4 regions of the Mesorhizobium sp. M1A.F.Ca.IN.020.04.1.1 genome follow, and region 3 is predicted to be linked to each of the others. Evidence: predicted binding sites of a transcription regulator. Region 3 holds the regulator's gene; each other region holds the start of a gene.
The links. Region 3 encodes PhoB, which activates phosphate uptake and scavenging genes when phosphate is short. Its sites were predicted from a motif close to TGTCATNNANCTGTCAT; they were not measured.
Positions count from the first base shown of each region.

Region 1: the regulator PhoB is predicted to act here: its motif matches at 3,492-3,508, upstream of ppk2 (polyphosphate kinase 2).
Region 2: the regulator PhoB is predicted to act here: its motif matches at 2,530-2,546, upstream of EOA49_RS07955 (PhoX family phosphatase).
Region 4: the regulator PhoB is predicted to act here: its motif matches at 2,344-2,360, upstream of EOA49_RS00030 (ceramide glucosyltransferase).

Region 1 covers NZ_RZSN01000135.1:10,296-15,804, reverse strand. The annotation lists partial or broken gene EOA49_RS23180 (MFS transporter) at 1-386, opposite strand, end outside; gene EOA49_RS23175 (GntR family transcriptional regulator) at 505-1,170, shown strand; gene EOA49_RS23170 (glycosyl transferase family 90) at 1,285-2,256, shown strand; gene EOA49_RS23165 (aldo/keto reductase) at 2,296-3,339, opposite strand; gene ppk2 (polyphosphate kinase 2) at 3,605-4,525, shown strand; gene EOA49_RS23155 (dihydrofolate reductase family protein) at 4,568-5,215, opposite strand; gene hemB (porphobilinogen synthase) at 5,347-5,509, opposite strand, start outside.
Region 2 covers NZ_RZSN01000024.1:7,792-13,300, forward strand. The annotation lists gene EOA49_RS07950 (GNAT family N-acetyltransferase) at 1-410, shown strand, start outside; gene EOA49_RS07955 (PhoX family phosphatase) at 472-2,466, opposite strand; gene EOA49_RS07960 (hypothetical protein) at 2,816-3,154, shown strand; gene EOA49_RS07965 (phosphatase PAP2 family protein) at 3,171-3,872, shown strand; gene EOA49_RS07970 (helix-turn-helix transcriptional regulator) at 3,967-4,236, shown strand; gene EOA49_RS07975 (SulP family inorganic anion transporter) at 4,317-5,509, shown strand, end outside.
Region 3 covers NZ_RZSN01000005.1:39,205-44,713, reverse strand. The annotation lists gene pstC (phosphate ABC transporter permease subunit PstC) at 1-692, shown strand, start outside; gene pstA (phosphate ABC transporter permease PstA) at 696-1,547, shown strand; gene pstB (phosphate ABC transporter ATP-binding protein PstB) at 1,544-2,347, shown strand; gene phoU (phosphate signaling complex protein PhoU) at 2,368-3,072, shown strand; gene phoB (phosphate regulon transcriptional regulator PhoB) at 3,092-3,781, shown strand; gene EOA49_RS02560 (ROK family transcriptional regulator) at 4,098-5,333, opposite strand.
Region 4 covers NZ_RZSN01000001.1:1,604-7,112, reverse strand. The annotation lists gene EOA49_RS00035 (O-succinylhomoserine sulfhydrylase) at 1-1,058, shown strand, start outside; gene EOA49_RS00030 (ceramide glucosyltransferase) at 1,100-2,245, opposite strand; gene apaG (Co2+/Mg2+ efflux protein ApaG) at 2,464-2,856, shown strand; gene EOA49_RS00020 (Hsp33 family molecular chaperone) at 2,909-3,940, opposite strand; gene argF (ornithine carbamoyltransferase) at 4,049-4,960, opposite strand; gene EOA49_RS00010 (aspartate aminotransferase family protein) at 4,976-5,509, opposite strand, start outside.

The DNA.
Region 1 (5,509 bases), on a different contig from region 3:
GAGCCCGAGGAGTAGCCGCCGGCAAAGCCGATCAGGAGCCTCAGCAACACCAATTGCCAGACGCTTTCGACCATACCGGTCAGCGACATGCAGATCGCCATGCCGAACGAGGCGCGCACCAGCATCAGCTTGCGGCCGTAACGGTCGCCGAGCCGCCCCCACAGAGGGGCGACCAGCGCCGCGGCAAAGAAGGTGGCACCGTAAGCAACTCCTGACCATTGCACGATGGCCGCGTGCCCTTCGGCACCCAGCTGTTCGACATAAAGCGGCAGGAACGGCAACAGCAGCGTCATGGCAATCAGCGTGCTGAACGAGCCGGCGAAGCAGACGGCGAGATTGCCTCGCCAATGGATATTGTAGCCGCTCTGGGTGCTATTTTCTGCCATGTCATGCCTGCTTGGTTATCCGGGATTGCTCCGGATACCATTTTGGGATACCAAATCGGTATCCGTCATGAACCTCAACCCCGCCGCTGTCAATGCGGTGCCGTAGAGCGGAACGACAATGTCGCAAATGCAGAATGTCGAAAGGCAGCTTCGCGAAATGATCCTCGGGCTCGAGATCGGCCCGGGCGAGCGGCTGACCGAGCGTTGGATCGAAAGCCGCTTCGGCGCCTCCCGCACCCCGGTCAGGGCGGCGCTGCTGCGCCTCGAGACCGAAGGGCTGATCGCTCGTGACGGCCGCGGCTGGACGGTGGCGCCGATCAATCTCGCCGAGCTCGGCCAGATCGCCGTCTACCGCGAGGCGGTCGAGGTGGCGGCGGTGCGGTTGACGGCGTCGCTGGAAGATCGCAGCGGGATCGAGGTGATCGCGGCGATGCTCGATTCCTGCGACGCCGGTACGCCGCGCGAGGAATGGCACCGCGTTGGTCTGGATTTTCACATCGAGCTGGCCAGGCTTTCCGGCAATGAATTCCTGCTTAGGGGAGTCCGCGATGCAATGACCAGGCTCTCCCGCGCGCGTTGGCTGGAAGTGCGCGACGAGGCGGCGCTTGGCCGCGCCTGGGCCGAGCACCACGCCATCCTGGCTGCCGTGCGAAAGGGTGACGCCGAAAAGGCGGCACGGCTGCTCTCGGCCCACATCGCCGGCAGCCGCGACCGCCTGGTGACTTCGCTGCATGACGAGCGGCGCGGCCTGCGCGCCAGGGGCTTTGCCGTCGTCGCTGCCTGATCCTCGGCCATCGTCGAATATTAGAACTTCAACAAGTTCGTCAGCTTGGGCGGGCTTGCAAGATGTTCGGCACAATGCTGTAGGAGGCGACGGACATCTTTAAACGACGGACGCATGGCCTCGCCCTTACGCACCGCAGCGCGGGTATTTTATTTCATACGCAACATCACCCGCGATGTGGCGCCGCAGGCTCTCTTTCGCCAACGGCTTGCGCGCCGGCTGGAGCAGGCACGGCTCTCCAGCAAAACGGTCCGTGATCGGGTCAACTACTACAACCGGCTCGACCATAGCTTCGTGCCGAGCGCGGCGGCGGTGCCCGCCAGTCAAATACCCAAGTTCGGGAGCATGTACTATTACGACCTGAAGGAGTTCGCCCGCTACTTCGATCGCCACCTGCTCATCGATCTCGAGTTCGGCGACGTCGTCGACGTTCCGGCGGTGCCATCAATCGTCAAGGATCGCCCGATCCGCAACGACAACGGCAACGCCGTGATCATGAAGCTCGACAAGTTCCGCCATTTCAACATGCCAAAGGACAATCTGTCCTTCGCCGACAAGCGCCCGATGGCGGTCTGGCGCGGTCATTTCAACAATCCGATCCGCAAACGGTTCGTCGATGCCGTGCGCGACCTGCCGTCTTGCGATGCCGGCTCGCCCAAGCCAAGCGCCCCGGAGAACTATCGCAAGCCGTATCTCACGATCGCGCAGCAGCGGCAGTTCCGCTACATCGTCTCGCTCGAAGGCAATGACGTGGCGACGAACCTCAAGTGGATCATGAGCTCGAATTCGCTCTGCCTGATGCCGCCGCCGACCTACGAAACCTGGTTCGCCGAGGCTGAGCTCGAGGCCGATGTTCACTACGTGCCTCTGGCGTCGGATTTTTCGGACGTCGCCGACAAGATCGCCTATTTCGAAAAACACCCGGCGGAAGCCCAACGCATCATAACGGCGGCCAACGCCTATTGCCGCCGGTTCAGCAACGAAAAGGACGAGCGGGCGGTATCGCTGCTCGTCCTCTACAAATATTTCGTGCTCAGCGGCCAGATCGAACCCGACCCGGAGGTCTGGCGTTTTATCGCCGGCTGACCTCCGCGCGTTTTCGGGCGCGGAGCACGGCGCGGATTCTTAGATATCGCTGCGGTCGAGCACCAGGTCGGCGGGGCCGAACCGGTTCTTGGCGGTGAGCTGCTGGTGCCAGTAGGGATAAAGCACCGGCGGGCGGCTGACGTCGTCGAGGCGCAGGCGCTCGTCCAGGGACAGCGTCAGGCTGGCCGCGGCGAGGTTGTCCTTGAGTTGGGCTTCGTTGCGGGCGCCGATCACCAGCGAAGAAACGGCCGGGCGGCCGAGCAGCCAGGCAAGCGCCACCTGTGCCGCCGAAACGCCGCGCGCCTTGCCGATTTCGACCAGAACGTCGACGATCCGCCACAACCTTCCCTCGTCCCGGATCGGCGGTTCGGACCAGCCGCCAAGCTGGCGGGCCGTCGGGCTGTCGCGACGGTATTTGCCCGACAGCAGGCCGCCGGCCAGCGGGCTCCACACCAGCACGCCAAGACCCTGGTCGACCGAGATCGGCAGCAACTCGTACTCCGCCTCGCGCGCTTCCAGCGTGTAGTGGATCTGCTGCGTGACGAAGCGCGGCTGATGATGGCTGTCGCTGATCGAGAGCGCCTTCATCACCTGCCAGCCCGAATAATTGGAACAGCCGACATAACGGATCTTGCCCTGGCTGACCAAAGTGTCGAGCGCAGCGATCGTTTCCTCCAGCGGCGTGACCCCATCCCACTCATGCAGGAAATAGATGTCGATGACGTCGGTCTTGAGCCGCTTCAGGCTCCGCTCGCATTCCCGGATCAGGTGATGGCGCGACAGGCCTTCGTCGTTGGGGCCGTTTCCGATCCGCATGCGCGCCTTGGAGGCGATGAGCACATCGTTCTTGCGCTTGCCGCCGAGCGCCTCGCCGACGATCTCCTCCGACAGGCCGTTCGAATACACGTTGGCGGTGTCGATGAGATTGATGCCGGCATCGATGCAGGTATCGATGATGCGGCTCGCCTCCGAGAGATCGGATTTGCCGACGGCGGCGAACGGGCCCGTCCCGCCGAAGGTCATCGTGCCAAGGGTCAATGTCGAAACCTTCAGGCCGGAACGGCCAAGCGTGCGGTATTCCATGTCAGGTCCTTGCGATTTGTTTTGAAGAGGCGCGCCGTCGCGGGCGCCGGGAAGAGGCGAAAGTATTTGTAGGACAATTCGGGCGGCTTGTCGCCCCGCCATCGATACGGGCCGATCACATATCGGCTGGTCCAGCGTTGCCGGCTCCTGCTCGCAATAAAACCGTCATTGCGCGTCTGTATCTCAGTCGGCTTACGGAGTTGTGTTTCCGGCCGCGGCCGGAGCGCATCTGAGGCGAAAGTGGCTGACAGGCAGGAGCTGCGCAATGAACGAGGTCAAGACGAATTCCGGAGCCAAGGACTGGCTGGAAGCCGAACTCGAGGACACGCTCGACGAGGACTATGAGCTGGAGATTTCCGAGCCCGCGCTCTCGCTCGAGATCGCCAGGATCTACAAGAAGTCGCATCCGCCCTCCATCGAGCGGACGACCTATTTCCGCGAGCTGCTGCGTCTGCAGTCGGAGCTCATCAAGCTGCAGTCCTGGGTTGCCTACCACAAGAAGAAGCTGGTGGTGATCTTCGAGGGACGCGACTCGGCCGGCAAGGGCGGCGTCATCAAGCGCATCACCCAGCGCCTCAATCCGCGCATCTGCCGCGTCGTCGCGCTGCCGGCGCCGACCGAGCGTGAAAGATCGCAATGGTATTTCCAGCGCTACGTGCCGCATCTGCCGGCGGGCGGCGAGATCGTGCTGTTCGACCGCTCCTGGTACAACCGATCGGGCGTCGAGCAGGTGATGGGCTTTGCCAATGCGGATCAGGTCGAAGAGTTTTTCCGCGACGTGCCGGAATTCGAACGCATGCTGGTGCGCTCCGGCATCACGCTGGTGAAATACTGGTTCTCGATTACCGACGAGGAGCAGCAGATGCGCTTTTTGATGCGCATCCACGATCCGATGAAGCAGTGGAAGCTGTCGCCGATGGACCTGCAGTCGCGCGTGCGCTGGGAACAATACACCAAAGCCAAGGAAGAGACCTTCGCCCGTACCAACATCAAGGAAGCGCCGTGGTTCATTGTCGAAGGCAACGACAAGAAGCGGGCCCGACTGAACTGCATCGATCACCTGCTGCAGCAAATGCCTTACGAAGACGTGCCGCATGAGGAGATCACGCTGCCGGAGCGCGTCTTCAACCCGGCCTACGAGCGCCAGGTGCTGCCGCGCGAGCTTTATGTGCCGTCGAAGTATTGAGCACTTCCCCATCTCCCACAGAGGGAGAAGGGGGAGCCTAGCTTACGCGCGCCCGATCATCACATGCGTCGCGTCGGCGGTCGCGACCTGGCTGGTGCAGCGGTAGCCGAGCTTCGGCATGTCCAGCCCGGCGAAAAGATGCTCGCCGGAGCCGAGCAGGATCGGCGAGATCGCGAGATGCATCTCGTCGATCAGGCTTTCCTTCAGATATTGCCGGATCGTGGCGACGCCGCCGCCGACCCGCACATCCTTGTCCTTGGCGGCCGTCTTCGCCTGTTCGAGCGCCGAATGGATGCCGTCGGTGACGAAGTAAAACGTCGTGCCGCCTTCCATTAAGATCGGCGCCCGCTTGTGATGGGTGAGCACGAAGACCGGCACGTGATAGGGCGGGTTGTCGCCCCACCAGCCTTTCCAGCTCTCGTCCGGCCATTCGCCGCGGACCGGCCCGAACATGTTGCGGCCAAGGATCCAGGCGCCGACATTCTCAAAACTGCGCGCGGCGAAGCTGTCGTCGCTGCCGGTGGTGCCGCCGTCTTTGCCGATCACCATCTCACGAAAGGTGCGCGTGCCGATCATCCATTTATGCAGTCCTTCGCCGCCGACGCCGAGCGGGCTTTCGAGAGTCTGATCGGGGCCGGCGCCGTAACCGTCCAGCGACAGGGTGAAAGCGTTGACGCGCAGCTTTGACATGATCGCCTGAACTAGTTGCATTTTGCAAGCAGTCATGGAGTAGCTTAACTGATTGCATTATGCAAGCGGAATTTTCCGGCGAGCGATCAACTCGTCGGGCGGCGCCCAGGTGACGCGGCGAGGGCCTGGGCCTAGCCCCTCAGCATCTCCGCAACGGTCGGCGCGAAATAGGTGAGGACACCGTCGCAGCCGGCTCGCTTGAGCGCGAGAAGCGATTCCAGCATCGCCTTTTCGCCGTCGATCCAGCCATTGGCGCTGGCCGCCTTGATCATCGAATATTCGCCCGACACCTGG
Region 2 (5,509 bases), on a different contig from region 3:
GGCTTGAGGCGGTCTCCGACGAGCGCGTACAGCGACTGACGCCGGACGATGCGGCCGAGATGCTCGCTCTGGCATCGCTCACCAAGCCCGGCCCGTTCACGCTCGAAGCCTTGAGCCTCGGCGAGTTCTGGGGCGTGAAGATAGACGGCAGGCTCGCGGCGATGGCCGGCGAGCGCATGAAGCAGCCCGGCTACTCCGAGCTCAGCGGCGTGTGCACGCATCCGGATTTCCGCGGCGGCGGCCTTGCCAGGCTGCTGTCGCTGTTCGTGGCGAACCGGATCATGGCGCGGGGCGAGGTTCCATACCTGCACGCCTATGACAGCAATGCTCCGGCCATCGGCCTCTACGAGGCTATCGGCTTCCGGTTGAGAACCACCCTGAACATGGCCGTGGTCCGAGGCGTGGAGTAATCGCAAGGTGAGGAGGGTCGCGGATCACCGCAACCCTTCCCCTGCTTAAGCGAGTCGCCAATCAGACCGCGATCTTGCCGCCGCCCTGCTTGGTGATGGCAACGACCGCCGGACGCACCGGCATGTCCGGCTTGAAGTCCGGCCACCGGGTCGATGGATCCTCGTAATAGGAGGGGCGGCCAAAAGCTTCCCAGTCCTCGCCGCCATCGCCCGGATGCTGGACGGCGACGAAGGCGGTCTGGTCGTCCGGCGCGAATAGCGGGCCGCACATCTCGGCGCCGATCGGCACGCGGAAGAACAGCTTTGAGGTCGCCCGCGCCGCGCCCTCGGTGTCGACCGCCCACAGGCCGTCGGTACGGCCGGTGGCCTTCGGGCCCTGACCGTCGGTCGCGACCCACAGGCGGCCGGCCGAGTCGACGGCACAATTGTCCGGCATGCCGAACCAGCCATTGGCGGTGGTGGCAGTCGAGAAGGTGGCGCCGACATCGGCCACCGAAGGATCGCCGCACTTCAGCAGCACGTCCCACTTGCCCTTGGTGGCGGCGCAGTCGCCGCCGTCCTCGACGATCTCGATGATGTGGCCGAAGGCGTTCGCCGCGCGCGGATTGGCGGCGTCGACCTGGTCGGCCTTGCGCTTAAAATTGTTGGTCAGCATGACATAGACCTTGCCGTTGCCGGCATTGGGCTGAATGTCTTCCGGCCGATCCATCTTGGTGGCGCCGAGCAGGTCGGCGGCGCGACGCGTCTCGATCAGAACGTCGGCCTGGCTGGCGAAACCGTTTTCCGCCGTCAGCGGACCTTCGCCGAACACGATCGGCATCCATTCGACCGAGCCGTCCTCGGCGAATTTGGCAACATGCAGCGTGCCCTCGTCGAGCAGGTTCATGTTGGCGGCGCGGTCGTTCGGATTGAACGTACCTTTGGTGACGAATTTGTAGACATAGTCGAAGCGTTCGTCGTCGCCGAGATAGAAGGCGACGCGGCCATCCTTGGTGACGATCGATTCGGCGCCCTCATGCTTGAAGCGACCCATGGCGGTTCGCTTCCTCGGCACCGAATTCGGGTCGTTGACGTCGACCTCGACGACCCAGCCGAAGCGGTTGGGCTCGTTCGGTTCCTTCGCGAGGTTGAAGCGATCGTAATGCGCGCCCCATTCATAGGCGCCCTCCGGAATGCCGAGGCGCTTGTAGTTGGCGGCCTCCTTGTGGCCTTCCGGCAACTCGCCCGAGAAATAGCCGTGGATGTTCTCCTCGGCCATCACATAGGTGCCCCAGGGCGTGACGCCGCCGGCACAGTTGTTGAGGGTGCCGAAGACCTTGGTGCCAGACGGGTCGGCATTGGTCTTGACGCGATCATGGCCGGCTACCGGACCGGACAGCGCCATTTCGGTGGTGGACATGATGCGGCGGTTGAGCTTGCCGTCACGCACCACCTGCCATTTGCCGCCCTCCTTGCGGATCTCGACGATGCTGCCGCCGTGCGCCGCCATTTCGACATCGACCTGCTCCTTGCTGAGCGGCGCCACCTCGGCGGCCTTCTTGCCGTCCTTGTCGACGATCTTGACGATGCCGGGGAACATCAGATGCGGGTTGGTGTATTCGTGGTTGACGACCAGCAGGCCATGCTCGTCCGAGCCCTCGATCGGGATATAACCGATATAGTCGTTGTTGTAGCCGAACTGTCTTGCCTGGGCTCCGGCCGTTTGTTTTGCCGGGTCGAATTCCGGCGAATCGGTAAAGAGCGGGTCGCCCCAGCGCAAGAGCACGTCGGCATCGTAGCCCGGCGCGACGTGGTGCTTGTCGTCGATGCCGGCCTCGAGCTCGTCGAATTTGAAGGCCGAGACCTCGGCGGCGCGCGCCTCGTCTGCCGCGACGAGCGCCAGCGGGCTCACGGTGGCGGCGATGGCCGAGACAGCCAGCGAACCCCTGAGGAAGTCGCGGCGCGAGAAGCGCGCGGCGATGATCTCGCCCATCGTGCGGTTGTCGGTAGGATTGACGGGCGGGCCGTCATTCTCCTCAAGCTGGCTGGTACGGAAGCGAATCTCAGGTTGGGTCATGGGCTGTCCTCTGGCTCTTGAGGTGGCTGGAACGTGTAACCGGTCGATCCCTATAGGCGCCCGATCACATTTTCGTGACATCAGCCCCATTGAGCAATGCCAATTTGCCGGCTGATGACTGTTCGCCCACGCATTGGCGCCACACGAGGCCCACAACACACGGCGAGCAGGCTCCCGAGCGCGCTCGGCGCAAGGACGCCAACCATGGCTGCGGGGCTTGCCTTGCGAGATTCCGCCTTCGATCCCGTCGCACCGTAGCTTGCCCGACGCCATCAGCTTGACGGCTTCGCGCGCTTCGGAAACAAAAGCGGCGAGCGGCGCGGCGAAGGCCGCTTCGGGAGGGATGAACGTGAGTCTCTGGGGACTGGCGCAGCTTGGCGTTTCGACTGTGATTTTCCTGCTGGCCGCGATGGCGGCCAAACAATGGGGATTGGCGCCGAGTCTCGGCAAGATCGTGCTGACGCTGGCGCTCTATTCCGCCGGCAATCTGATCATGCTCAGGCTGATCCGCGAATTCGGCATGTCGGTGTCGTTCAGCCTGTCGGCAGTGATCCAGCTGGTCTCAGTCAATATCGTGGCGCTGGTCTTCTTTGGAGAGCGCCTCAACACTTTCCAAGCGACAGGCGTCGTGCTGGCGATCGCGGCCGTCGCGCTGATCACGCTCGGACCCTATATGCAGCGGCTGTAATTGGAGCAGGCCCGGCATGAAATCGACCGCCAAGGCGCTGCTCAACAGAATAGAATTCCCGGTGCTTGCGGCCGGGCTGGCCATCGCCTGCGGGCTATGGGGCCTGGTGGAACTCATGGGCGTGGCGCGCGCCATGACTCCGCATGCGTTGGACACGGAAATCCTGCTCGCCTTCCGCCATGCCGGGCAGCCGGACAGCCCGATCGGTCCGCTTTGGCTGCAAGGCGCGGTGCGCGATATCACCGCGCTCGGCAGCACCAGCGTGCTGGTGCTGATCACGACTGCGGTGATCGTCTATTTTCTGCTGATGCGCCGACCGGCGACCGCACTGTTCGTGTTCGTTTCGGTGGCGGGCGGTCAGGCGGCGTCCAGCCTGCTCAAGTTCGAGGTCGACCGGCCCCGCCCCGATCTCGTCTCGCATCTCGTCAACGAGACCTCGCTCTCCTTTCCGAGCGGCCATGCGATGCTGTCGGCGGTGACCTATCTCACGCTGGGCTCGCTCGCCGCGCGTTTCCTACCGAACCGCAGGACGAAGATCTTCGTGCTCGGCCTCGCCGTGCTCACCACGGTGCTGGTCGGAACCAGCCGCGTCTATCTCGGCGTGCATTGGCCGTCCGACGTGCTTGCCGGCTGGTGCGCCGGCTTTGCCTGGGCCATGTTGTGCTGGCTTGCAGCGCGCCTGCTGCAGCGGCGCAAAGTGGTGGCGGACAGCGAATGAGTACTCATGTTTCAACTGTTTGTTATGATGCTTGAAACATCATGATCTTTGGATTATCCATTGATACTGCAGACTCAGACAGGGGTTCTGGCCGATGATCACTGCCGCGCAGATGCGCGCCGCGAGGGCGTTGGCCGGTATCGACCAGAAAACGCTCGCCGAGCGCGCCGGGGTTTCGCTTCCGACCATCCAACGCATGGAAGCGAGTGAAGGTGTCGTCAGAGGCGTGGTCGATACGCTGATGAAGGTCATCCAGGGACTCGACGAGGCCGGGGTGGAGCTGATCGGCGAGAACCAGGCCAGCGAGCGCGGCGGCAGGGGCGTGCGTCTCAAGCCTGCCACGCCGCAGAACTCCCAAGGCTGAGCCGCACAAGAAAGTCGCGACGGCGACCGCCGACAGCCCTGCCGACGATCCCGGCGCCCTTACGGAGCGGAAGGCAGTCCATGGATCAGGTCCGGCGGTCAATCCACCCCCAGGCGCGGCCGTCCTTTGCCGAGCTGTTCACGCCCAAGCTGGTCACGGTGCTGCGCGAAGGCTACACGCTGGCGCATTTCAGGGCTGACGCCGTCGCGGGGTTGACGGTGGCCATCGTGGCGCTGCCGTTGTGCATGGCGATCGCCATCGCGTCCGGCGTGACGCCGGAGCGAGGCCTCTACACCTCGATCGTTGGCGGCTTCATCATCTCCGCGCTTGGCGGCAGCCGCTTCCAGGTCGGCGGTCCGGCCGGCGCCTTCATCGTGCTGGTAGCGGCGACGGTGGCGCGCGTCGGCGTCGACGGGCTGCTGCTCGCAACGATGATGGCGGGCGTCTTCCTGCTCGCCATCGGCTACCTCAGGCTTGGCACCTACATCAAGTTCATTCCCTATCCCGTGACCGTCGGCTTTACCGCCGGGATCGCGGTCATCATCTTCTCCGGGCAGATCGTCGAACTGCTCGGGCTGAAACTCGGCGGCAAGGAGCCCGGGCCGCTGGTGCCGAAGCTGACCGTGATCGGCGAGGCGATCGGCACGATCAGTCCGGCCGCGACCTTCGTGGCGATGCTGACTGTCCTAACCATTGTCTTTTTGCGGCGCTGGCAGCCGAGATGGCCCGCGATGCTGATCGCCATCGGCGTCGCCTCGCTGGTCGTGGCGCTGTTCGCCCTGCCTGCGGAAACGATCGGCACGAGGTATGGCGGCATCCCGCGGAACCTGCAATGGCCAGCCCTGCCGCCGGTCAGCTTGGAGAGGATGATCCACGTGCTGCCGGACGCGATCGCCTTCGCGCTGCTCGGAGCGATCGAGTCGCTGCTCTCGGCCGTGGTCGCAGACGGCATGAGCGGAAGGCGGCACCGCTCCAATTGCGAACTGGTGGCGCAAGGCTTCGCCAACATCGCGTCAGCCTTGTTCGGCGGCATATGTGCCACCGGCACGATCGCTCGCACGGCCACCAACGTGAGGGCCGGCGCGCATGGCCCCGTCTCCGGCATGCTGCATTCGGCGATCCTGCTTGTCCTGATGATGGCGGCGGCGCCCTTGGCCAGCTACATCCCGCTCGCCGCATTGGCCGGCGTACTCGCCGTCGTGTGCTGGAACATGTTCGAGAAGCAGGCTTTCCTCACGCTGCTCAGAGCCTCGCGTGGCGACGCGCTGGTGCT
Region 3 (5,509 bases):
TTGCCGTGCCGATCGGCATCGGCATCGCCGTCTTCCTGACCGAGCTCTGCCCGCGCCCGCTCAGGCGCCCGATCGGCATCGCGGTCGAGCTGCTCGCCGGCATTCCCTCGATCATTTACGGCATCTGGGGCCTGTTCGTCTTCGCGCCATTCCTGCAGACGACGGTACAGCCATTCATCATCAATCTTTTCCACGGCATACCGGGTCTCGCCAGCCTGTTTGCCGGTCCGCCCTACGGCATCGGCCTCCTGACGTCGTCGCTGATCCTCGCCATCATGGTGCTGCCCTTCATCACCTCGATCACCAAGGACGTGTTCGACACGGTGCCAGCGGTGCTGAAGGAATCGGCCTACGGCATCGGCTGCACGACCTGGGAAGTGACCCGGCGTGTGGTCATTCCCTACACGCGGGTCGGCATCATGGGCGGCGTCATGCTCGGTCTTGGCCGCGCGCTCGGCGAGACGATGGCCGTCACCTTCGTCATAGGCAATGCGCACCGCATCAGCGCCTCGCTGTTTGCGCCCGGCACGACGATCTCGGCGACCATCGCCAACGAATTCACCGAAGCCGACGGCGAGCTTTACACGTCCTCGCTGGTGGCGCTCGGACTGATCCTGTTCATCATCACTTTCATCATCCTCGCGCTCGCACGCTACATGCTGTTGCGCATCGATAGCCGCACGGGAGCCTGACCGATGTCGACAGCCGCATCGCTCCACCGAAGCCGCAAGCGCAAGAACGCCGTGATGATGGCGCTTTGCACCATAGCGGCGGGCATCGGCCTCGTCTGGCTGGCGCTGATCCTCGGCGCCCTTCTCTATAAGGGGCTCTCGGGTGTCTCGCTTTCGGTGTTCACGCAAATGACGCCGCCGCCCGGCGACGCCGGCGGCCTGCTCAACGCCATCTACGGCAGCATCGTGATGACCGTGATCGGCATCGTCGTCGGCACGCCGATCGGCGTGCTCGCCGGAACCTATATGGCCGAGTACGGGCGCTTCTCGCGCCTCACGACAGTGGTGCGCTTCATCAACGACATCCTGTTGTCGGCGCCGTCGATCATTGTCGGCCTGTTCGTCTACGAGCTGATGGTGCGGCCGATGGGTCATTTCTCGGCGATCGCCGGCGCGGTGGCGCTGTCGATCTTGGTAATCCCCGTGGTCGTGCGCACCACCGAGGACATGCTGAACCTTGTGCCCAACGCGCTGCGCGAGGCCGGCACCGCCATCGGCGCGCCGCGCTGGGTGGTGATCCGCTCGGTCGCCTATCGCGCCGCACTGTCCGGCATCGTCACCGGTATATTGCTGGCGATCGCCCGGATTTCGGGCGAGACGGCACCGCTGCTCTTCACCGCGCTCAACAACCAGTTCTGGTCGAGCAATCTCAACGCGCCGATGGCCAGCCTGCCGGTGACCATCTTCCAGTTTGCGCTGAGCCCTTATGAGGAATGGCAGCAACTGGCCTGGACGGGCGCACTGATAATCACCCTGACGGTTCTCGGGCTGAGCATCTTCGCCCGCAGCCTTACCGGACGCAGAGAGGACAGATGAAACCGATGTTGTCCACCGACCTGAACGTAGCCGAGACGACCGCCGAGAAGGCCAAGATCGAAGTCAAGAACCTCAACTTCTACTATGGCCAGTCGAAGGCGCTGAAGGACATCAACCTGTCGCTGCCCGAGCGCAGCGTCACCGCCTTCATCGGACCTTCGGGCTGCGGAAAGTCGACGCTGCTGCGCGTGCTCAACCGCATCTACGAGCTCTACCCGAAGCAGAGCGCCGAAGGCCAGGTGCTGCTCGACGGCAAGAACATCCTCGACCGCTCGCAGGACCTCAACCTGCTCAGGACCAAGATCGGCATGGTGTTCCAGAAGCCGACGCCGTTCCCGATGTCGATCTACGAGAACATCGCCTTCGGCGTCAGGCTGTATGAGAAGATCAGCAAGGCCGAGATGGACAATCGCGTCGAACAGGCGCTGAAGCGCGCCGCGCTGTGGAACGAGGTCAAGGACAAGCTCAACGCCAGTGGCCAGAGCCTTTCGGGCGGCCAGCAGCAGCGGCTCTGCATCGCCCGCACCGTGGCGGTGAAGCCGGAGGTCATCCTGCTCGACGAGCCGGCATCGGCGCTCGATCCGCTCTCGACCGCCAAGATCGAGGAGCTGATCGACGAGCTGCAGGCCGACTACACGATCGTGATCGTCACCCACAACATGCAGCAGGCAGCGCGCGTCTCGCGGCAGACGGCGTTCATGTATCTCGGCGAGCTGATCGAATTCGACCGGACCGAGAAGATCTTCACCTCGCCCCGCGAGAAGCGCACGCAGGACTACATCACCGGCCGCTTCGGCTGAGTTCATACGAGGACATAACCATGGCCCATACGGTCGCTTCCTTCGACGAGGATCTGAGGCAGATCAGCCAGCTTATCCGCGACATGGGCGATCTTGCCGGCTCGATGGTCGGCGCGTCGACCAAGGCTCTGCTGAATTCCGACAACGCGCTGGCGCAGCGCGTGGTCTCCGACGATGCCATCATGGACGCGCGCCAACGCGAGCTCGACGATCGCGCCGTCACGCTGATTGCCAAACGCCAGCCGATGGCCGACGACCTGCGCAGCGTCGTTGGCGCCATCCGCATGGCCGGCGATCTCGAGCGCATTGGCGACCTTGCCAAGAACATCGCTAAGCGCGTCGGCTCGGTCGGCGTCAGCGCCGCGCCGCGCGACCTTTCGCACTCCATCGATTCGATGGCGCAGCTGGTGCTGATCCAGGTGCAGGGCGTGATCGAGGAATACGCGGCCGGCGACGCCACGGCGCTCGCCAAGCTCCGCAACGACGACGAGCGCATCGACGTCAAATACACCGCCGTCTTCCGCGAGCTCCTGACCTACATGATGGAGGATCCGCGCAACATCACGGCTTGCACGCATCTGTTGTTCTGCGCCAAGAATCTGGAGCGCATCGGCGACCACGTCACCAACATCGCCGAGAACGCCTACTATGTGCTGACCGGCACGCAATTGCCCGCGAATCGTCCTAAGCAGGACGAGACGACGATGTCGGCGCCGGCGGCCTGACAGCGAAGGTGCCTGCTATATGATCGCGCCACGCATCATGGTGGTGGAGGACGAGGAACCGCTGGGGGTGCTGCTCCGCTACAACCTCGAATCCGAGGGCTATCAGGTCGAGGTGGTGACCCGCGGCGACGAGGCCGAGATCCGCCTGCAGGAGAATGTGCCCGACCTTCTGGTGCTCGACTGGATGGTGCCGGCGGTGTCCGGCATCGAGCTTTGCCGGCGCCTCAGGATGCGGCCCGAGACCGAACGCCTGCCGATCATCATGCTGACCGCGCGCGGCGAGGAAAGCGACCGGGTGCGCGGCCTCGCGACCGGCGCCGACGACTATCTGGTCAAGCCGTTCTCGACGCCGGAATTCATGGCCAGGGTCAAGGCGCTGCTGCGCCGCGCCAAGCCCGAGGTGCTGTCCAGCGTGCTCAAGGTCGGCGACATCGTCCTCGACCGCGAATCGCATCGCGTCTACCGCAAGAAGAGCGAGATCCGGCTCGGCCCGACCGAGTTCAGGCTGCTTGAATTCATGATGCGGCATCCCGGCCGGGTGTTCTCGCGCAGCCAGCTGCTCGACAATGTCTGGGGCGAGACGATCTATATCGACGAGCGCACCGTGGACGTGCATGTCGGACGCCTGCGCAAGGCGGTCAACAACGGCCGGATGCCGGACGTCATACGTACCATCCGTGGGGCGGGCTACGCGATCAGGGAAGATTAGATCCAGGGCATCGAAGGTCTGACGGGTTCTATCTGCGCTGGCGGGTTATCGAGACGCTGGTGCTTCGCCGTCCACGGGCGGAGCACGAAGCGTCGCGACGCGGCGCAGACCCGACGATCCACGCGACTTCGACGCGCCGCGGCGGTGCAGAAATTCTGCTCCGCTCATCCGACGATTGAGGTAATGGCATGGATTCCAGGGTCTCCGCGACGGAGCTTCGCTCCTGCTCCGCCCTGGAATGACGAAGCTGCGGGGCCTTCGCTAATCTCCGGCGTCTGCAGGACGCACAGAAGACAACGATCGCTATCGAAGCTGCTCAGGCCACGTTCTTGCCCGCTCTTGCCTGCACGCCCGGGGCGAAAATCTCCTGGTCGACGAAGGTCAGCGCGCGCACGGCGCAGCCTTCGCGGATCAGCGGCAATTCGTTCGGCTCGGTATCGAAGGAGATCGAGTTTGAATGCTGGCCTCCGGCGGTCTGGCCGATCGCCTCGCGCAGCGCCGGCTCGATCAGGTCAAAGGCGGCGGCGCTGACGCCGACCATGGCGACCGGCGCCGGGTCGATCAGCGCGAACAGGCTGCCAAGGCCGAAGCCCAGCGCCTCGCCGGCCCGGCGATAGGCCTCGCGCTCCGGGCCATCCGTCTCGCGCGCCTTGGCGGCGAGCGCCCGCATGTCGGCGTCGCCGACATCGACCGGCTCGGCGTCCTCGCTCATCTTCATGGCGCTGCGCCAGATGGCGTAGTTGCCGGCATAGGCCTCGACGCAGCCGCGGCGTCCGCAACGGCAAAGCGCGCCGCCCGGGCGATGGATCATGTGGCCGAACTCGCCGCCGGAAGAATGCGTGCCGGTGAACAGCTCGCCCTTCAGCACCAGGCCCATGCCGATGCCGTGCGAGAGCAGGATGGCGATGAAATTGTCGCGATAGCGGTCGGGATCGCGCCACTGCAGCGCCACCGCCATCATGTTGCAGTCGTTTTCCATGGTGGCCGGAATGCCGAATTCCTTTTCCAGGATGTCGGCGAAGGGAATGTCGGTCAGCGGCGTGATCGGCGACCATAGCATGGCGCGGGCATGGGAATCGGTGATGCCCTGGATGCCCATGGCGATGCGGGCGACGCTGCCGACGTCGAGGTCCGGGTCGTCCAACCGGCGCCGCACGATCGCCAAGCATTCGCCGATCAGCTCGTTGCGCGGCATGGTGAGGGTATCGAGGCGGCGCTGCTCCTCGGCGATGACCTGGCCCGCATAATCGATAACGGCGACCGAGAGGAAATTGAGCGACAGCACCACCGTCACCACCGCCGCCGCCTCAGGCTTGAGCGCGAGGCCCACCTGTGGCCGGCCGCGCTTCAGAGACGCGGTCTCGCTCGGCTTGCTCTCGGCCAAGACGCCTTCCTGGATCAGGTCGGAAGAGATCGCCGAAATGGTCGAATGGCTGAGCCCGGTGGTCGCGGCGATTTCCGTGCGCGACGGCTGGCCGGCCCGGCGCACGGCCGAGAGCACCATGGCGCGGTTGCGCCGGCGCAGATCGTCGTGGCGGATTCCGACCGACATTTTTGTCTCCTCCCAGTCAGCGCGGCCTCTCGATCATGCACAGGACTCGGCGACGCGCCAGATCGGTTCAGTCCCGCACGCCGGCACCCGAACCGTCCTGGTCTTACAAGTTTCGGTGGACCGGGCTGCGCCTCCTCCCGAACTGTTCCGCGATAGTGGCAGAAGCGGTCGGCACT
Region 4 (5,509 bases), on a different contig from region 3:
AGGCCCGCTTCAAGGGCGAGGAACCCGGCTTCATCTATTCGCGCTACGCCAACCCGACCGTCGATATGTTCGAGAAGCGCATGTGCGCGCTGGAAGGCGCGGAAGACGCACGTGCCACCGCTTCCGGCATGGCCGCCGTGTCCGCCGCCCTGCTCTGCAGCGTCAAGGCCGGCGATCACATCGTTGCGGCGCGAGCCCTGTTCGGTTCCTGCCGCTGGGTGGTCGAGACGCTGGCGCCGCGCTATGGCATCGAGGCGACGCTGATCGACGGCACCGACATTGCCAATTGGGAAAAAGCGGTCAGGCCGAACACCAAGCTGTTCTTCCTGGAAAGCCCGACCAACCCGACGCTGGAAGTGGTCGATATCGCCGCTGTCGCCGCTTTAGCCAATTCGATCGGCGCACGCGTGATCGTCGACAACGTCTTTGCCACGCCGCTGCAGCAGAAGCCGCTGCAGCTCGGCGCCCATATCGTGGTCTACTCGGCGACCAAGCATATCGACGGACAAGGCCGCTGCCTCGGCGGCGTCATCCTGTCGGACAAGAAGTGGATCGACGAGAACTTGCACGACTATTTCCGGCACACCGGCCCGAGCCTGTCGCCATTCAACGCATGGACGCTGCTGAAGGGCCTCGAGACGCTGCCGCTGCGCGTGCGCCAGCAGACCGAAAGCGCCGGCAAGATCGCGGACTTCCTGGCTGGCCGGCCGGAGATCGCCCGCGTCATCTATCCGGGCCGGGCCGACCATCCCCAGGCGGATATCGTCAGGAAGCAGATGTCGGGCGGCTCGACGCTGATCTGCCTTGACGTCAAGGGCGGCAAGCAGGCGGCCTTCGCCTTGCAGAACGCGCTCGACATCGTGCTGATCTCGAACAACCTCGGCGACGCAAAGAGCCTGATCACGCATCCGGCGACGACGACGCACAAAAACCTCAGCGACGAGGCGCGCGCCGAGCTCGGCATCGGACCAGGCACGCTGAGGCTCTCCGTCGGGCTGGAGGATACCGACGACCTGCTCGCCGACATCGAACAGGCGCTCAAGGCGGCGAAGGAATGAACCGCCACGGCTGCAAAGAGCGCGCTTGAGCCGCAGCAGGCTCAAGCAATCTCTTCGAGTTCAGTCATCCCGCTGTTGCGGATGGTCATTGCGTTGCCGCGCCATTCGACGGCTCCGCCAAGCCAGCCGCGCGCCCAGATGGCGGGAAGCATCACGTCGCGCACGATCATCGCGGTGACGCTGCGCGGCGACAGATACCAGCCCTTGGACCAGGCGAGCATGCATTCGGGCACATAGGCGATCGCCAGCACGCAGAGCGCGGTCGCGGGCAGGCTGACACCGGCGCTTGCCGCCGCGATCAGCGCCAGAAGCAGCGGCGCGACCACACCGGTCAGGATTTCGGGCGCGAAGAACAATGGGAAGGTGACGCGGCGCAGCCGCGCCCAGCGCGCCTGGCGCGACCAGATTTCGGCGAGCGTGCGCTGGCCGAGCGGCTGCTCGAAGGGCGCGGCCACGAGATTGACCCCAAGGCCAAGGCTGTTGACCAGCTTGGTCGCCGCCGCGTCCTCGGCGATTTCGGCGGCCAAAGCCTGGATGCCGCCATTTGCATCCAGCATCGGCTTGTTCCACAGCATGCTCTTGCCCTGGGCGAAGCCAAGGCCGAGCGCTTCGCCGGCATATTGCCAGCGCGCCTGCAGCGTGTTGAGGAAGACGCATTCGACTTCGGCCCAGAAACCGTCCGGCCGCGAGCCGATCGGCGTCGAGCAGACGAGGCCGGTGTCCGGTCCCCAGGCCGCCATCAGATGCTGGACATAGTCCTTGGGCATCAGCACGTTGGAATCGGCGAGGATCACCCAGTCGTGCCGCGCCGCCTGCCAGCCCTTGATGCAGTTGTTGAGCTTGGGATTGGCGCTGATCCTGTCATCGCCGACGAGGAGCCGCGCCGGAACATTCGGAAAGCGCGCGATGGCGGCGTTGATCAGCTTGACCACGGGATCTTCGGCGTGCGCGACGCAGAAGATCATTTCGTAGCGCGGCCAATCGAGCGAGAAGGCGCGGTCGAGCGTCTCCTGCGTGAACGGCTCCACGCCGCGCGACGGCACGACGATCGAGACAGGCGGCTGTTTGCTGGAAGGCGGAGGAATGACCCGCCTGGGCTTCAGCCGCGACGACGCGAGCAGGATGCTGGCAAGGTTGGAAAAAAGAAGGGCCGAGGAGGCAAAGGCGGCTGCGAGGGTCAGTTCCATCGAGATCTGGTCACTCCGGAAAGGCCGCCCGAGGCCGTTTCATCACTCGACAAAGCGCCCGAGTCGCCCGCACGGTTTGTGCACACCAACATTGTCATGTGTCACTTAAATGACATTGTTTGTCGGCACTTGCGGTGGAAAAGCCGGCAGGCTGGCGACGCCGCGGAGGTAGAACCGCGAAGCGCGGTAAAATGTTCCCTGCGGCACCGGAGTGGCTCATGTATCGCGCCGTGACGCGCAACATCGAAGTGCAGGTCAGGCCGTTCTATCTGGAGGACCGTTCCGATCCGTCCGAAAACCGCTATGTCTGGGGCTACCAGGTGACGATCGACAACCGGTCGGACGAGTTCGTGCAGCTTCTGTCGCGCTACTGGCACATCACCGACGGGCGTGGCCGAGTCGAAGAGGTGCGCGGCGAGGGCGTGGTCGGCGACCAGCCGGAGCTCAACCCCGGCGACAGCTATCAGTACACGTCGGGATGCCCGCTCTCGACGCCATCCGGCATCATGGTCGGCCACTACACGATGCGCAACGGCCGCGGCGAAACGTTCGACGTCGCCATTCCGGCTTTCTCGCTCGATATGCCGGGGACGAAAAGGACGGTGAATTAAAGAACTCGAGTTCCCCGCCTCCGCAAAGCGGGGGCGAGGAGCCGGAGCTTTCTCACTCCGCCGCAAACTCCGCCGGATCGAAGTCGTACTGCGTCGAGCAGAACTCGCAAGCGACATGGATACCGCCGTCCTCGGTCGAGTCCTTGATCTCCTCGGCCGAGAAGCCTTCGAGAATGCCTCGGATTTTGTCGCGCGAGCAGGAGCACTGATCGGCGACCGGCACACCGCGGAAGACGCGCACGCCGTGCTCGTGGAACAGCCGGTAGAGCAGCCGCTCGGCACCCACCGTCGGATCGATGAGCTCGGTCGGCTCGATGGTGCCGAGCAGCGCCAAGAGTTCCCGCCAGGAATTGTCGGCCGGTTCGTGCGCCACGTCTCGCGGATCGCCATCCCCGCCCGAAATGTCGGGCACGCGCATGCGTTCGGGCGCCTGCGGCAGGAACTGCGCCAGGATACCGCCGGCGCGCCATTGCTCGCGGGCCCCGCCCGGGCCCGGGGTCACCAGCTTCGCAACCGACATCCTCAGATCGGTCGGGATCTGCTCCGACTGGCGGAAATAGGTGCGCGCGGCTTTTTCCAGCGATGTGCCGTCGAGTTGGACGATGCCCTGATAGCGCTGCGTGTGCGCGCCCTGATCGATGGTCAGGGCCAGGACGCCGGTGCCGAGCAGCTTCTCCTGCGAGATCTCGCCCGAGGCAATCAGCGCCTGCAGCCGGTCGGCGTCGAAGCGCGCATAGGCGCGCAACGAATGCGGCGTGGTAAAGTCCGCCACCAGCATGTCGACCGGTCCGTCCGTGCGGGTTTGCAGGATGAACTTGCCCTCGAATTTCAGCGACGTGCCGAGCAGCACGGTGAGCACGCAGGCCTCCGCCAGCAGGCGCGCGACCGGCTCGGGATAATCGTGGCGGCTGAGAATGGCGTCGAGCATCGGCCCGAGCTGCACCGTGCGGCCGCGCACATCCAGGGGCGCTACTTCGTAAGGCACGACATGGTCGTCGCCTGCGAAGCCGAATTCGCCGAGTTTGGGTTGATGCTCAGCCAAGGAAAGCGTTTCCAGCATGACAAAACTCCGGGGCGCATCCATCCCGCTTTCCAGGCGGCATGGGTCGAAGCGCGTTCGATTTCAGTGATGGCCCGCAAATAGGCATCACACATCCCCGGATCAAGTTGGCGCGGATCAAGTCGACCCCGGTCAAGCGCCCAGGCACCAGGCCAGCACCGCCTTCTGGGCGTGCAGCCGGTTCTCGGCCTCGTCGAAGACCACCGAATGCGGTCCGTCGATCACCTCGTCGGTGACCTCCTCGCCGCGATGCGCAGGCAGGCAGTGCATGAAAAGCGCGTCGGACTTCGCCCTCGCCATCAGCGCGGCGTTGACCTGGTAGGGCAGGAAGACGTTATGGCCGCGGGCGCGATGCTCCTGGCCCATCGACACCCAGCTGTCGGTGACGACGCAATCGGCCTGGTCGACGGCCTCTTCGGCCGAGCCGGCAAACCTCACCTTGCCGCCATTGGCCTTCGCCCAGTCGACATATTTCTCGAACGGCTCGCTGCCCTCCGGCACGGCGACATTGAGGTTGAAGCGGAACCGCGCCGAGGCTTCTAGAAGCGAGTGCAGCACATTGTTGCCGTCACCTGTCCAGGCGAAGGTCTTGCCGGCCACCGGACCGCGATGCTCCTCATAGGTCATGATGTCGGCCATCAGCTGGCAGGGATGGGTATCGTCGGTCAGCCCATTGATCACCGGCACGGTCGCGTTTTCGGTGAGTTCCAGCAACCGGTCATGCGAGGTGGTGCGGATCATGATGGCATCGACATAGCGCGACAGCACCTTGGCGGTGTCGGCGATGGTTTCAGAACGGCCGAGCTGCATCTCGGTGCCGGTCAGCATGATGGTCTCGCCGCCGAGTTGGCGCATGCCGACGTCGAAGGAAACGCGCGTGCGCGTCGAAGGCTTGTCGAAGATCATCGCCAGCACCTTGCCCTCGAGCGGCTTCGAACGCTCGCCGGCCTTGAGCCTGGTCTTTCGCGCCATCGCATCGTCCAGCATGACGCGCAGATCGCCTGCGGAAACGGCGGACAGGTCGGTGAAGTGACGAACGCTCATCGGCAGATTCCAGAACTACTTCGCGGCTTCGGCCGTAATCGCGTCGGTCAGGCCCTTGGCGCCCGACCGAATGCGTTTCAGCGCCTCCCCGATCTCCTCGTCGGTGACGGTGAGCGGCGGCAAAAGCCGGATGACGTTGTCGCCCGCCGGCACCGCAAGCAAGTGCTGGTCGCGCAGCGCCATGTTAACCTTGGCGTTGGGCATGGCGCATTTCAGCCCTAGCATCAGCCCGCTTCCCCGGATGCCTTCGATGACCTCGGGAAATTCGTCGGCGACCGCCGCCAGTCCTTGCTTCAGCAGCAATGCCTTGCGCTGAACGTCCTCGAGGAAGCCGTCGGCCAGCACGACGTCGAGCACGGCGTTGCCCACCGCCATCGCCAGCGGATTGCCGCCGAAAGTGGTGCCGTGCACGCCGGCCGTCATGCCAGCCGCCGCGTCGTCGGTTGCGAGGCAGGCACCCATCGGAAAACCGCCGCCGATGCCCTTGGCGATCGCCATCAGGTCAGGCGTGACGCCCGCCCACTCATGCGCGAACAGCTTGCCGGTGCG